One region of the Microbispora sp. NBRC 16548 genome, then DNA from elsewhere that is predicted to be linked to it. Evidence: predicted binding sites of a transcription regulator. Region 1 holds the regulator's gene; the other holds the start of a gene.
What was found. Region 1 encodes LexA, which represses DNA repair genes until DNA is damaged. Its sites were predicted from a motif close to TCGAACANNTGTTCGA; they were not measured.
Positions count from the first base shown of each region.

Region 1 (7,678 bases):
CCTCGGCGGGCTTGGCCTCGACGGGCGCGGGCTGCGCCTTCTCGATCGGCGCGGACTTCCCGCTCTCGATGGGCGCCGACTGCGCCAGGGCGGCGGTGTCCACGTCCTGGAGCGCGGCCGGGTCCTCGCCGCGCTGCTGCGCGGCCCGCTCGGAGGCGGAGAAGATGCCCAGGGCCGCCCGGTCCTCGTACGGCAGGTAATCGAGCGCGAGCCGCCGGAAGATGTAGTCCATCACGGACTGCGCCATCCGGACGTCGGGGTCGTCGGTCATGCCCGCCGGCTCGAAGCGCATGTTGACGAACTTCTGCACGTACGTGTCGAGCGGCACGCCGTACTGGAGGCCGATCGAGATCGCCACGGAGAAGGCGTCCATCACGCCCGCGAGCGTGCTGCCCTGCTTGGACATCTTGAGGAAGACCTCGCCCAGGCCGTCGTCGGGGTAGGACGAGGCGGTCATGTAGCCCTTGGCGCCGCCCACGGTGAAGCGGGTGGTGGTGCTCGGCCGCTGGTTCGGCATCCGCCGCCTGGTCGGCCGCGCGACCTCCACGACCTGGACGACCGGCTCCTTCTCGGCGATCTCCGCGGCGGGCGCCTCCTCGGAGGTCTTCTTGGCGATCGACAGCGGCTGGCCGACCTTGCAGTTGTCGCGGTAGACGGCCAGGGCCTTGAGGCCGAGCTTCCAGCCCTCCAGGTAGACCTGCTCGATGTCGTCCACCGTGGCCGACTCGGGCAGGTTCACGGTCTTGGAGATCGCGCCGGACAGGAACGGCTGGACGGCCGCCATCATCCGGACGTGGCCCATCGGGGCGATGGCCCGCTCGCCCATCGCGCAGTCGAACACCTCGTAGTGCTCCGGCCGCAGGCCGGGGGCGTCCACGACGTGGCCGTGCTCGGCGATGTACTCGACGATGGCCTCGACCTGCTCCTCGAGGTAGCCGAGCCGGCGCAGCGCCCGCGGGATCGTCTGGTTGACGATCTGCATCGAGCCGCCGCCGACGAGCTTCTTGAACTTCACCAGCGCCAGGTCGGGCTCGATGCCGGTGGTGTCGCAGTCCATCATCAGGCCGATGGTGCCGGTCGGGGCGAGCAGCGACGCCTGGGCGTTGCGGTAGCCGTTCTTCTCGCCGAGCCTGAGGCACTCCTGCCACTGCCGGGTGGCCTCTGTGTGCAGGCCCTTGTCCATGTCGTCGAGGGTGCGCAGGTCGTCGTTGGCCGCGGCGTGCTTGCGCATGACCCGCTTGTGCGGCTCGGCGTTGCGCTGGTAGCCGTCGTATGGGCCGACGATCCCGGCGAGCTCTGCCGAGCGGCGGTAGGACACGGCGGTCATCAGCGAGGTGATCCCGGCCGCGATGGCCCGGCCGCCGTCGGAGTCGTACGCGTGCCCGGTCGCCATGAGCAGCGCGCCCAGGTTGGCGTAGCCGATGCCGAGCTGGCGGTACGCCCGGGTGGTCTCGGCGATCTTCTGCGTCGGGAAGTCGGCGAAGGTGATCGAGATGTCCATCGCGGTGATGATCAGCTCGGTGATCTTCACGAAGGTCGCGACGTCGAAGGAGTCGTCGTCACGCAGGAACTTCAGCAGGTTGATCGACGCGAGGTTGCACGAGGAGTTGTCCAGGTGGACGTACTCCGAGCAGGGGTTGCTGGCCGTGATCCGCCCGGTCTCGGGGCAGGTGTGCCAGTCGTTGATCGTGTCGTCGTACTGCAGGCCGGGGTCGGCGCACTCCCAGGCGGCCTTGGCCATCTTGCGGAACAGCGACCGCGCCTCGACCTCCTCGATGACCTCGCCGGTCAGCCGGCCCCGCAGGCCGAACTGCCCGCCGTCCTCGACGGCCCGCATGAACTCGTCCGAGACCCGCACCGAGTTGTTGGCGTTCTGGTACTGGACGGACACGATGTCCTTGCCGCCGAGGTCCATGTCGAACCCGGCGTCGCGCAGCGCGCGGATCTTGTCCTCCTCGCGCGCCTTGGTCTCGATGAACTCCTCGATGTCGGGGTGGTCCACGTCGAGGACGACCATCTTGGCCGCCCTGCGGGTGGCGCCGCCCGACTTGATGGTGCCGGCGGAGGCGTCGGCGCCGCGCATGAAGGAGACCGGGCCGCTGGCCGTGCCACCGCTGGACAGCAGCTCCTTGGACGATCGGATGCGGGAGAGGTTGACCCCCGAGCCCGAGCCGCCCTTGAAGATCACGCCCTCTTCCTTGTACCAGTCGAGGATCGACTCCATCGTGTCGTCCACGGCCAGGATGAAGCAGGCGCTCACCTGCTGGGGCGAGCGGGTGCCGACGTTGAACCACACCGGGGAGTTGAAGCTGAAGGTCTGGTGGATCAGCGCGTGCTTGAGCTCGTGGTCGAAGATCTCCGCGTCCTCCTCGGAGGCGAAGTAGCCGTTCTCGACGCCGGTCCTGGTGTAGACGCCCACGACCCGGTCGACGAGCTGCTTGAGGCTCGACTCGCGCTGCGGGGTGCCCACCGCCCCCCGGAAGTACTTGGTGGTGACGATGTTGGCCGCGTTGACCGACCAGAAGTCGGGGAACTCCACGCCGTGCTGCTCGAAGTTGACCGAGCCGTCCCGCCAGTTCGTCATCACGACGTCGCGCCGCTCCCAGCGGACCTCGTCGTACGGGTGGACACCGGGGGTGGTGAAGATGCGCTTCATCTTCAGGCCCTTGCGCGGGCGCTTGCCCGGCCGGCCCCCCGCACCCGACACGGTGCCGCTCACGGTCTCCGTCATGACTTCCCCCTCCCAGGGCCCGATGGAGCCCCTTCTCCGACCACGCTCGTTATAACCACATCGTCGCGCCGCGCCGTCGCGCGCCGCCGCCCGCCTCGTCCCGGTCCCCCGGAAGGCGCCTACTCCTCGCCCACCGTGCTGTGGGCCGCGCGGAGCCGCTCGATCTCCGCCTCGAAGTCCGCCAGCGTCTCGAAGCTGCGGTAGACCGACGCGAAGCGCAGGTAGGCCACCTCGTCGAGGTCGCGGAGCGGGCCCAGGATGGCCAGGCCCACCTCGTGCGAGGCGATCTCGGCCGCGCCGGTGCCCCGGATGCTCTCCTCGACGCGCTGCCCGAGCTGGGCGAGGGAGTCCTCGCCGACCGGGCGTCCCTGGCAGGCCCGCCGCACGCCGGCGATGACCTTCTCCCGGGAGAACGGCTCGGTGACCCCGCTGCGCTTGCTCACCATCAGCAGTACGGTCTCCTGCGTGGTGAACCTGCGCCCGCACTCGGGGCAGGTGCGCCGGCGGCGGATCGCCGCCCCGTCCTCGGCCGCACGGCTGTCCACGACCCGGGTGTCCGGGTGGCGACAGAACGGACAGTGCACTTCATCGCCTCCCAGAACGCACATCCCGGAACACAAGGTGTGGTGAACTTACACCGATGTGACTACTAGATGTTGTGGTCCAACCGTAGGAGCGCCCGACCTTGAACGCAAGTCGAACCGGCCCCGAGTGAGGAAGTGCCTGCTCGGCGCGCGTGTCGCGCCTCCAGTCACGGCCGCATCGACAGCCCCGCCCGTCGCGGAATAGGCCCTTTACGCGCCTTTCCCTGCTGATTTCCGTACGGCTTCTGACCTGGGCGTACTACAGCCAGAGAAGATCGGGTAAATCGAACACGGGATCGATCGAACTCCCGTACGATGAGACGGACGGCGAGATCGGCGATTTCGCTGGATATCGAACAATTGTTTGACGGTGATCTTGAATCGCGGTACGGTCGCTCTGTGCGACATGAGGAACACGGATTGAGAGGTGGCATCGTGAGTGACCGAAGTGAGCAAGCGGATGGCGTCAGCGACCTCGCGGTTCGCAGGCGCGACTCGCTTGGCCTCACCCCCAGGCAGCGGAAGATCCTCGAGGTGATCCGCGACTCGGTCCAGCAGCGCGGCTATCCGCCCTCCATGCGGGAGATCGGGGAAGCGGTCCAGCTGACCAGCACCTCCAGCGTGTCGCACCAGCTCACGGCGCTCCAGCGTAAGGGCTACCTCCGGCGTGATCCGCATCGGCCCCGGGCCCTGGAGGTCCGGCTGCCGGGCGAGCCGGTGCTGTGGGTGGACCCGGACGCCACCTCCGAGGAGGAGGCCGGATTCAACCGGCCCACCGCAGCCTACGTGCCGCTGGTCGGCCGCATCGCGGCCGGTGGTCCCATCCTCGCCGAGCAGAGCATCGAGGACGTGTTCGCGCTGCCCAAGCAGCTCGTGGGCGAGGGCACGCTGTTCCTGCTCCAGGTCTCCGGCGACTCGATGATCGAGGCCGCCATCGCCGACGGCGACTGGGTCGTGGTGCGGCAGCAGCCGGTCGCCGACAACGGCGACATCGTGGCCGCCATGATCGACGGCGAGGCCACCGTGAAGACGTTCAAGCGCAAGGACGGGCACGTGTGGCTGGTGCCGCACAACCCCAACTACGAGCCGATCCCCGGTGACGAGGCCACCGTGCTCGGCAAGGTCACGGCCGTCCTGCGCAAGCTGTAGCAGCAGCGGCTCGCCGGTTCCGGACGCCGCACAGGGACAAGCCCGGCGCTCACGAGAGCGCCGGGCTTGTGCTGTGCCGTGTTCGGTCCGCCGTCAGGAGGCGGTGCAGCTCACCGGCGAAGGAACGCCGTTGGTGCCCGACCAGCTGCCGTTGAAGCCGAAGGTGGTCGAGGCCCCGGCACCCAGCGCGCCGTTGTAGGACAGGTTCGTCACCGTGACGTTCGACCCGCTCGCGCTGAGCGTGCCGTTCCAGAGCTGGCTGATGCTCTGGCCGTTCGGGAAGGCCCACTTCACGGTCCAGGCCGAGATGGCCGAGGAACCCGCCTTGACCGTGACCTCACCCTGGAAGCCGCCGGAGTACTGGTTGACGACCTTGTACGTGGCCGTGCAGGTCTTCCCGCCCGGCGACGAGGGAGACGCGGACGGAGACACCGACGGGGACGCCGACGGCGAGGCCGACGGAGAAGCCGACGGAGAAGCCGACGGAGAGGCCGACGGAGAGGCCGACGGCGACACGCTCGGCGAGGCCGAGGGCGACACCGGCGGCGTCGGGTTGCCGCCACCGGTCGGCGGGATCAGGTAGGGCGAGATGATGCTCTGCTTGGCCTGGTCGACCGTCGCCCAGTCGTCCTTCAGGATGCCGCCCGTGTCACCCGAGTTGGGGTTCCACGACCAGTAGGTGAACGACATGCCGTTCACCCCGCTGCCCATGTACTTCATGAGCTCCTGGAGCCAGATCTTGTCGATGTTGCTGGCGAGCGTGGTGCCGAACTCGCCCACCATGATCGGCGCGATGTTCTGCTTGTACAGGTAGCCGAAGTACTTGTCCCAGATGGCCGGCATGTTCGCCGGGTACGACGGGTCGTCGAACCACGCCTGGTGGTAGACCGACGTGGCGTACTCGTGGGGCGAGTAGACGAGCCGGTTGGCCACGTTCAGCCGCACCGGGTACTGGCCCGCCTTGGTGAGGTTGCCGCCCCACCAGCCGCAGTCCTCGTCGTTGCTGGTGTCGTTGTCCCAGACGTTGGACAGGCCGCCGCTCGGGCAGCTCACGCCCTCCACGAAGATCAGCCAGTTGGGCTGCACGGACAGGATGGCGTTGCCCGCGCGCTCGGCCGCCAGGCGCCAGTCGCGCGACTCGTCGCCGCAGCCCCAGCAGGAGCCGGTCGCGTTCGGGTTGGTGCCGTCGGCGTGCGGCTCGTTGTGCAGGTCGGCCCCGATGACGGTGGTGTTGCCGGCGTAGTGCTGGGCCAGCGACTTCCAGTCGCTGATCCAGGTGGACTCGGGGACGCCCGAGGTGTACCACAGCGCAGTCTGGCCCGCGCTGGTCGGCCGGTGCCGGTCGAGGATGATCCGCATGCCCTTCTGGCCCGCGTAGTCCACGACCTTGTCGAGGATCTGCAGCGGGGACAGGCCGATCAGGTCGGGGTTGGAGTAGGTGTTGACGCTCGTCGCCTGCGCGCCCGGCTTCAGGGCGTCGTCCGAGAACGGCACCCGGATGGTGTTGTAGCCGAGGCTCGCCATGAGGTCGAGCTGGCTCTTCCACGGGTTGTTCGCCCACAACCCGTGGAAGGTCTTGTTGTCGGTCTCCATGCCGAACCAGTTGATGCCGGTCAGCCGGACCGTGGCGCCGGTGCTGTCGACGATCTTGTTCCCGCTGGTGTGCAGGTAGCCGGTGCCCGTGCCGGCGGCGTTCGCCGGCGACCCGGTGACGACGAGAACGGTCGCCGCCATCGCGGCGGCCGTCGCCAGCCCGCCGAGAATTCGTCTGTACAAGACGTGCCTCCCACGCGGGGCGCACGCCGACGCCGAGCCATACGGTCAGGCGCGCACCCCAGACCACCGCCGGAGCGGTGGTGGTCGCGGCATGCCCTGACCGCACGCCTACATCGATATGACTAGTTTGTGGCTCGGGCGTAATTTTGTCCGGAAGGCCAGCCGATCGTCAACGTCCCGTCACGGCACGATGCCGACGAGCTTCGGCACCGGGATCACCGCAGCGGCGGCAACTCCGGCGGGGTGGCCGGATGCCTCTCCTGCAGCGCCGCCAGGGCCAGCTCCACCGCCCGCGCCAGCTGCGGATCCCGCCCGGCGACCAGGTCCTGCGGCGTCACGACGACCTCGACGTCCGGGTCGACGCCGTGGTTCTCGACGCCCCACCCCTCGCCTTCGAGCCAGAACGAGTACCGCGGCTGCGTGACGACGGTCCCGTCCACGAGCGAGTAGCGCGAGTCGATGCCGATCACGCCACCCCAGGTCCTCGTGCCCACGAGCGGTCCGATGCCGCGGTTCTTGATCCCGGCACTGACGATGTCCCCGTCCGACCCGGCGAACTCGTCGGTGACCGCCACGATCGGCCCGCGGGGGGAGTCCTCCGGGTATCGCGCCGGCTCGTACCCCCGGGCCAGCGACCACCCGGTCACCCGCCGCTGCAGCTTCTCCAGCACCAGCTCGGAGACATGCCCGCCGCCGTTGTCCCGGATGTCCACGATGAGCCCGTCGAAGTCCATCTCGGCACGCAGATCCCGGTGGAACTGCGCCCACCCGCTGGACATCATGTCGGGCACGTGCAGGTAGCCGAGCCGCCCGTCCGACGCCTCCCGCACGAACGCCCGCCGTCCCACCACCCAGTCGTGGTACCGCAGCCGCGTCTCGTCCGCGACGGGCGTGACGACGACCCGGCGGGTCTCGCCGCCGGAACCGGGCTGGACGGTCAGCTCCACAGGCCGCCCCGCCGTACCGGACAGCAGTGCCAGCGGCCCGCGGACCGGATCGACCGGGCGCCCGCTCACGGCGACGATCGCATCGCCCTCCCGGACGGCGACGCCGGGCGCGAGCAGCGGCGAGCGGGCCTCGTGGTCGGAGGACTCCCCGGGCAGGATGCGGCCGATCCGCCACACCCCGTTCCCGTCCCGGGCGAGGTCGGCGCCGAGCAGGCCCTGGCGGCGCCGGGGATCGCGGCCGGCACCGCTCGGCCGCGCGTACGCGTGGGAGGTGGCCAGCTCGCCCTGGACCTCCCAGAGCAGGTCGATCAGCTCGGAGTAGGCGCCGATCCGCTCCACGAGGAGTGCGTAGCGGTCGAGCGTGGCCGGCCAGTCCACGCCGTTCATGTCCGCTCGCCAGAAGTGGTCCCGCATGAGCCGCCCGGCCTCGTTGTAGGCCTGCCGCCACTCGGCGACCGGGTCGACGGTCACGGCCACGCGGTCCAGGTCGA
Region 1 covers NZ_BSSF01000001.1:116,735-124,412, reverse strand. The annotation lists gene QSK36_RS00570 (vitamin B12-dependent ribonucleotide reductase) at 1-2,731, opposite strand, end outside; gene nrdR (transcriptional regulator NrdR) at 2,851-3,315, opposite strand; gene lexA (transcriptional repressor LexA) at 3,748-4,464, shown strand; gene QSK36_RS00555 (cellulase family glycosylhydrolase) at 4,558-6,240, opposite strand; gene QSK36_RS00550 (S41 family peptidase) at 6,456-7,678, opposite strand, start outside.

Region 2 (7,678 bases), on a different contig from region 1:
CACGCCGGCGCGCCGTGGCTGGTCGTCTTCGACGACCACGAGGTGGACAACAACTGGGCCGACGAGATGCCGGAGCACCCGGAGGAGCAGCCCACCTTTCTCGAACGCCGGGCCGCCGCCTTCCGCGCCTACTACGAGAACATGCCGCTGCGCCGCACCTCGGTGCCGCGCGGCGTCGACATTGAGCTCTACCGGCGGGTCGGGTGGGGGGCGATGGCGAACTTCCACATGCTCGACACCCGGCAGTTCCGCGACGACCAGGGCTGCGGCGACGGCTACAAGGACTGCCCCGAGGCGGTCGACCCGGCCCGCTCGATCATGGGCTTCGAGCAGGAGGCGTGGCTGCTCGACGGGTTCCGCCGGTCGCGGGCGCGCTGGGACGTCATCGGCCAGCAGGTCTTCTTCGCCCAGCGCGACAACAACGCCGGGCCGGCGAAGATCACCAGCCAGGACGCCTGGGACGGCTACGTCGCGTCGCGGCGGCGTGTCACCCAGGGCTGGATCGACGCCGGCGTGCGCAACCCGGTCGTGCTCACGGGAGACGTGCACGCGCACTGGGCGAGCGACCTGAAGCTGGACTACGACGACCCGACCGGTCCCACGGTCGGGTCCGAGCTGGTGACGACCTCCATCAGCACCACCGGCGACGGGGCCGACTCCGACCCGGCGGCGCACCCGTTCCTGAAGATCAACCCCCACCTGAAGTTCTACAACAACCAGCGCGGCTACGTCCTGACGAAGATCGACAAGGACGCGCTGACCGCCGACTTCAAAGTGGTGCCCGTCGTCTCGGCCCCCGGTTCCGAGGTGCGCACCAGGGCGACGTTCGTGATCGAGGACAGGGTGCCCGGCGTGCAGCAGACCTACCTGCGCCCGCTCGACCCCTCGATCGCGGCGCGGCGGGAGATCACGGTCGAGGACATGGTGGAGGAGACCGTGCGGCAGGAGACCGAGCGCCCCTGACGGCGCGCGCAGGTGCACCGAGCGGGCGGCGTCCCCCTTCCGGGGGCGCCGCCCGCTTCGTCTGCGCCGGGCCGGCCACCGTTATGGTGACCTGCTATGACGACCGACGACACCGGACGGCTCGCCGAGAACCTGTCTCGCGAGCTGCGCCACATCGTGATGCTGCTGCGCCGTACGACGGCGGGACAGCCGGTCACCGCCCAGCAGTACTCCGTGCTCGGCTCCCTCGAGGACGGCGCGTGCCGGATGACCGACCTGGCCGAGGAGCACGGCGTGCAGCTGCCGACGATGAGCGTGCAGGTCAACCGCCTGGAGGAGGCCGGTCTCGTCGCGCGGGGCACCGACGCCTCCGACGCGCGGGTGCGCACCGTCGAACTGACGGGTGAGGGCCGCGACCGCCTCCGGGCCGTACGGCAGGCCAGGATCGCCTACCTGTCCGGCCGGCTGGGCGCGCTGACCCCGGAGGAGCGCACGGCCATCGCCCGCGCCCTCCCCGCCCTGGCCAAGCTGGGTCGTGTCTGAGCGCCGGTGTCTGATTTATCGTTTTGGGCGCGTAAGACCGTGGCCATACCCTGAACAGGGTCACCACAGGAAGGGAAACCGTGACGTCCGCACCCAAGATCGGCGTGCTCGCCCTGCAGGGCGACGTGCGCGAGCACATCCGCGCTCTGGAGGAGTCGGGCGCGACCGCCACGCCGGTGCGCAGGCAGGAGGAGCTCGCCGCAGTGGACGCGCTGGTCGTCCCGGGCGGGGAGTCGACCACGATGTGGAAGCTCGCCACCATCTTCGAGCTGCTCGAACCGCTGCGGCTGCGGATCAAGGAGGGCATGCCCGCCTACGGCTCGTGCGCCGGGATGATCATGCTGGCCGACCGGATCGAGGGCGGCATCGAGGGCCAGGAGACGCTCGGCGGCATCGACATGGTGGTCCGGCGCAACGCCTTCGGCCGCCAGGTCGACTCGTTCGAGGCCGATCTCGACTTCGCCGGGCGCGGGACGATCAGGGCCGTCTTCATCCGGGCGCCCTGGGTCGAGTCCGTGGGGCCCGACGTGGAGGTGCTGGGCCGCACCGAAGCTGGGGATAGGATCGTCGCGGTCCGACAGGGACCGTTGCTCGCGACGTCCTTCCATCCGGAGCTGACCGGCGACGCGCGAGTGCACTCGTATTTTGTCGAAATGGTGAGGGAGCTCTAGGCGATGTCCGGCCACTCCAAATGGGCGACGACGAAGCACAAGAAGGCGGCGCTGGACTCCAAGCGCGGCAAGCTTTTCGCCAAGCTCATCAAGAACATCGAGGTCGCGGCCAGGACCGGCGGGCCCGACCCGGACGGCAACCCCACGCTGTTCGACGCCATCACCAAGGCCAGGAAGAACTCGGTCCCGATCGACAACATCGAGCGGGCCCGCAAGCGCGGCGGCGGCCTCGAGGCCGGCGGCGCCGACTGGCAGACGATCATGTACGAGGGCTACGCCCCCGGCGGCGTCGCGGTCCTCATCGAGTGTCTCACCGACAACCGCAACCGCGCGGCGTCCGAGGTGCGCGTGGCGCTGACCCGCAACGGCGGCTCGCTCGCCGACCCCGGCTCGGTGTCGTACATGTTCAACCGCAAGGGCGTCGTGATCGTCCCCAAGGGGTCGCTGACCGAGGACGACGTGCTCATGGCCGTCCTCGAGGCGGGGGCCGAGGAGGTCAACGACCTCGGTGAGAACTTCGAGGTGATCTCCGAGGCCTCCGACCTCATCCCCGTGCGCAAGGCGCTGCAGGACGCGGGCATCGACTACGAGTCGGCCGAGATGAGCTTCGTCCCGACGCTCAACGTCCCGCTGGACGAGGACGGCGCGCGCAAGATCTTCAAGCTCATCGACGCGCTCGAGGACAGCGACGACGTCCAGAACGTCTGGGCGAACTTCGACGTGAGCGACGAGGTCATGGAGAAGGTCGAGGCCTGACGCCGGAGGCGGGCACGGGCCCTGGCCCCGGATCGGCGGAGAGCCTCGGCCCCAGATCCGCGAGGGGGCGGAAAACCGGTGGCAGAGGCCGCCGGGGCCCGCATAGCTTGGCCGGTTGTGGAAATCCGTCATCTCACGAGCGACGACCTGGACGCCGTCCTCGACAACCGCAGGCGCGCCTTCGGCCCGTTGTCCGGCGGCGGCGCCGAGACCTGGCGCAAGCTCGTCTCCCCGATGCTGCCCGAGGGCCGTTACCTGGGCGCCTTCGACGGCCCCCGCCTCGTCGGCACGGCCAGGATCAACCCGTACGTCCAGTGGTGGCACGGCCGTCCCCTGTCCATGGGCGGCGTGGCGGGTGTGACGGTGTCGCCTGAGGACCGCGGCAGGGGTGTGGGCCGGGCGCTCACGCACGCGGCCATCGAGCGCTGCGCGGAGCTCGGCCACGCGGTCTCCGCGCTCTACCCGGCCACCACGCCGGTGTACAGGAGCGCGGGCTACGAGCACGCCGGCGTGCTCCAGCGGATCACCGTGCCCGCCGAGGCGCTGCGTAGGCTGGGCGGCCCCGGCGGCCCGGCCGGCGCGGTCAAGCTGCGCCGCATGGGCCCCGCCGACGCGGCCGAGCTCGTGGCTCTGATCGGCAGGGTGCACGCCGCCACCCGCGCGAGCGGGCCGCTGTGCTTCGACGAGCGGACCTGGCGGCTGTGGCTGGAGGACGACGACGACTTCTGCTACCTGGCCGAGGACGGGTTCGTCGTCTACCGGTGGAGCGACGGGGACATCGAGGTCGACAACCTGCTGGCGGGGTCGGAGGCGACGGCCAGGGCCCTGTGGTCGATGGTCGGCAGCGCCTCGACCGTCGCGAAGTCGGTGACCGCCTGCGTCGACCCCGCCGACCCGGTGCTCTGGATGCTGCGGGAGCGGTCGAAGGACGAGGTCACCCAGACCCGGTGGATGTTCCGGCTGATCGACCTGCCCGCCGCGGTCGAGGGGCGCGGCTTCCCCGCAGGGGTCCGCGTCGAGACCCCCGTCGAGGTGACCGACTCCCGGCGCCCGGGCAACGCGGGCACGTGGGTGCTGCGGGTGGACGGCGGCGCCGGCTCCGTGACGCGGCCCGACGCGGCGCGTGGTGAGGGGGCACACGAGGACGCGACGCGGCTCACGATCGGCGGGATGTCCGCGCTGTTCGCCGGCGTGCCCACGGCCACGCTCCGCCGCGCCGGCCTGCTGAGCGGCGGCTCTCCCGACGCCGACGACGCACTGGACGCCGCGTTCGGCTGCGCCGCGTACATGATCGACTACTTCTGACGCGCCCGCGCGGCCGCTGATCGCGATAGCATGACCGACCGAACAGATGTTCGGCGCAGCGGCGGCCGCGCCGCCGGGATCAGGGAGGCGTGCCGGTGCGGTTGCCCCAACTGCGGGTGATGGGCGTGGACCCGGGGCTGACGCGATGCGGTCTCGGCGCCGTGGAGGGCCGTCCCGGCGCGCCGCTGAGCCTGCTGTCGGTCGGGGTGGTCCGCACCCCGGCCGACGACGACATCGGGTCCCGGCTGGTCGTCATCGAGGCGGAGATCGAGCGCTGGCTCGACGAGATCAGGCCCGACGCGGTCGCCGTCGAGCGGGTCTTCGCCCAGCACAACGTCCGTACGGTCATGGGGACGGCCCAGGCGTCGGCCGTCGCGATCGTCTGCGCGGCCCGGCGGGGGCTGCCGGTCGCGCTGCACACGCCCAGCGAGGTCAAGGCCGCCATCACGGGCAACGGCAACGCCGACAAGAAGCAGGTCGGCACGATGGTCACCCGGCTGCTGCGACTCGACGCCATGCCCAAGCCCGCGGACGCGGCCGACGCGCTCGCCCTGGCCATCTGCCACGTCTGGCGCGGCGGCGTGCAAAACCGCCTGGCCGACGCCCTGGCCCGGGCCCGTTCCGGGGGTGCGGGCGCTGCCGGCACTGCTGGCACTGCTGGCACTGGGGGCTCTGGGGGCTCTGGTAGGACTGGGAGGCCCGGCGAAGTCGCGGCCGGGCGTCCGGACCGGGGAGGGAGCACGCGGTGATCGCATCCGTTGCGGGGCAGGTGGCGGCGATCGGAGCCGACAGCGCCGTGGTCGAGGTGGGCGGCGTCGGGATGCTCGTCCACTGCACCCCGGGCACCCTGGCCGGACTGCGCGTCGGCGAACCCGCCCGGCTGTCGACCTCGCTCGTCGTCCGCGAGGAATCGCTCACGTTGTACGGCTTCGCCTCCGACGACGAGCGCACGGTCTTCGAACTGCTGCAGACGGCCAGCGGGGTCGGGCCGCGCCTGGCCCTGGCCATGCTCGCGGTCCACGCGCCCAACGCGCTGCGGGTCGCGGTGGCGAGCGCCGACATCAAGGCCCTGACGATGGTGCCCGGCATCGGCCAGAAGGGCGCGCAGCGCATCGTGCTCGAACTCAAGGACAAGCTCGGCACCCCGGCGGCGGCCGTCGACGCCGCGATCAACGGCGCGGCGGCGGCGCCCGTCTGGCGCGACCAGGTCCACGCGGGACTGGTCGGGCTCGGCTACTCGTCCAGGGACGCCGACGAGGCGGTCGCGGCGGTCAGCGCGGAGGCCGAGGCGGAGGTCGCCGCCGGCCGCACCCCGCGGGTGGCCGCGCTGCTCAAGTCCGCCCTGCGCGCGCTGAGCGTGCGGTGACCTCGTGAAGGGCCGCGCCTCGCGCGCCGTGCGGGGCGCGTGGCGGGCTGATGGTTCGATGAAAGTTTCACCGGGAAGCGGACGGATCCCGGCGGGTCGAGCGGATGGTGTCGAGTGAGCTTCGAGCGGGATCTCGTGTCGCCGGAACCGGAGGGCGACGAGCGGGCGATCGAGGCCGCGCTGCGCCCCCGGCGCCTGGACGAGTTCATCGGACAGGGCCGGGTGCGCGAGCAGTTGTCGCTGGTGCTGGAGAGCGCCCTGCGCCGCAACCGCCCGCCCGACCACGTCCTGATGAGCGGCGGCCCCGGGCTCGGCAAGACGACGCTCGCCATGATCATCGCCTCCGAGCTCGGCGCGCCGCTGCGGATGACCTCGGGCCCGGCGCTGGAGCGCGCGGGCGACCTCGCCGCGATCCTGTCCACGCTGACCGAGGGCGAGGTCCTGTTCATCGACGAGATCCACCGCATGGCCCGCCCGGCGGAGGAGATGCTCTACCTCGCCATGGAGGACTTCCGGGTGGACATCGTCGTCGGCAAGGGTCCCGGCGCCACCTCGATCCCCCTCGACATCGCCCCGTTCACGCTGGTCGGGGCCACCACCCGGGCGGGACTGCTGCCCGCGCCGCTGCGCGACAGGTTCGGCTTCACCGCCCACATGGACTTCTACGAGGTGGCCGAGCTGGAGCAGGTGCTGCGGCGCTCGGCGCGGCTGCTGTCGGTGGAGCTGCCGGACGAGGGCGCCCTCGAGATCGCCCGCCGCTCGCGCGGCACGCCCCGCATCGCCAACCGCCTGCTCCGGCGGGTGCGCGACTTCGCCGAGGTCCGCGCGGAAGGCGTGATCACCCGGGAGGTCGCGGCGGCGGCGCTCAACCTCTACGAGGTGGACGCCGAGGGGCTGGACCGGCTCGACCGGGCCGTGCTCGACGCGCTGCTGCGCAAGTTCGGCGGCGGCCCGGTGGGCCTGTCGACGCTCGCGGTGGCCGTGGGGGAGGAGCCGGAGACCGTCGAGGTCGTGGCCGAGCCCTTCCTGGTGCGGCAGGGGCTGCTGGCCCGCACCCCGAGGGGCCGCGTCGCCACCGCCACCGCCTGGGCGCACCTCGGCCTGACTCCGCCTCCTGACGCCGTCGGCTCCGTGGCGGTGCCCACGCTCTTCGACGACGCCTGAGCGCCCCTCCCGCCACGCTTTGCGCCCCCGCGGCGGCTGGAAGCGGAAACCGGGGCAAAGAGGTAACAGACCGATTGCGAAGCCCATGAAACGGGAACTTTCCTGCCCGTCGAGCCGTGGGTTCGTTGCCGGGCTTCTGCGGGCTCGAATACACTGCGTGGCTTGACTGGCCGCACACGCGAGAAGTCGCGGTGGCCCGCGTGTGAAGCGCACAAGACCTCCGGCGTCAGGCCGGTTCATCACGTTACGGAAGGGTGGCCCCCGTGGGTAACAACCCGCTTGGGACGTTCCTGCCACTGATCTTGCTGGTAGTGGTTTTCTACTTCCTCCTGATCCGCCCCCAGCGCAAGCGGCAGCAGGAGCAGGTCCAGATGCAGAACTCCCTCACCCCGGGCGTCCGGGTCATGACCACGACAGGCCTGTTCGCGACGGTCGTCGCACTCCAGGACGACGACGTCGTGCTGGAGGTGGCCCCCGGCGTCGAGACCCGCTGGGCGAAGGCGGCGATCGGCAGGGTGCTCACTCCCGTGGACGAGGTGACGGACGAGGAGGCCGAGGAGACCGTGACGGACGGTTCCGACACGGGGAACGGTGACGATACGAGCACCAAGCAGTCCTAAGTAGGCTGATCACAACCTTTCGACGAAAGAACTGACCTCCAGTGGCCCCACCGACCAGTAGCCAGAGCAAGCCTGGACGCACACTCCTGTTGCTCCTTGCGCTCATCCTCGTCATGGGCGCGACGGTCGCCCTCCAGAAGGCGTTCGTCCCCAAGTTCGGTCTCGACCTCGCGGGCGGCACCACCGTGACGCTCACGCCGGTCATGGCGAACGGGAAGACGCCGTCGCAGGAGAGCCTCGACCGAGCCGTGACGATCATCCGGCAGCGCGTCAACGGCACCGGCATCTCCGACGCCCAGGTCGCGAAGTCG
Region 2 covers NZ_BSSF01000012.1:56,749-64,426, reverse strand. The annotation lists gene QSK36_RS29805 (alkaline phosphatase D family protein) at 1-963, shown strand, start outside; gene QSK36_RS29800 (MarR family winged helix-turn-helix transcriptional regulator) at 1,060-1,485, shown strand; gene pdxT (pyridoxal 5'-phosphate synthase glutaminase subunit PdxT) at 1,566-2,156, shown strand; gene QSK36_RS29790 (YebC/PmpR family DNA-binding transcriptional regulator) at 2,160-2,912, shown strand; gene QSK36_RS29785 (GNAT family N-acetyltransferase) at 3,030-4,217, shown strand; gene ruvC (crossover junction endodeoxyribonuclease RuvC) at 4,328-4,966, shown strand; gene ruvA (Holliday junction branch migration protein RuvA) at 4,963-5,583, shown strand; gene ruvB (Holliday junction branch migration DNA helicase RuvB) at 5,698-6,747, shown strand; gene yajC (preprotein translocase subunit YajC) at 7,011-7,367, shown strand; gene secD (protein translocase subunit SecD) at 7,457-7,678, shown strand, end outside.
Region 2: a site for LexA is predicted at 4,256-4,271, ahead of ruvC (crossover junction endodeoxyribonuclease RuvC). Genes of this name have one in related genera too.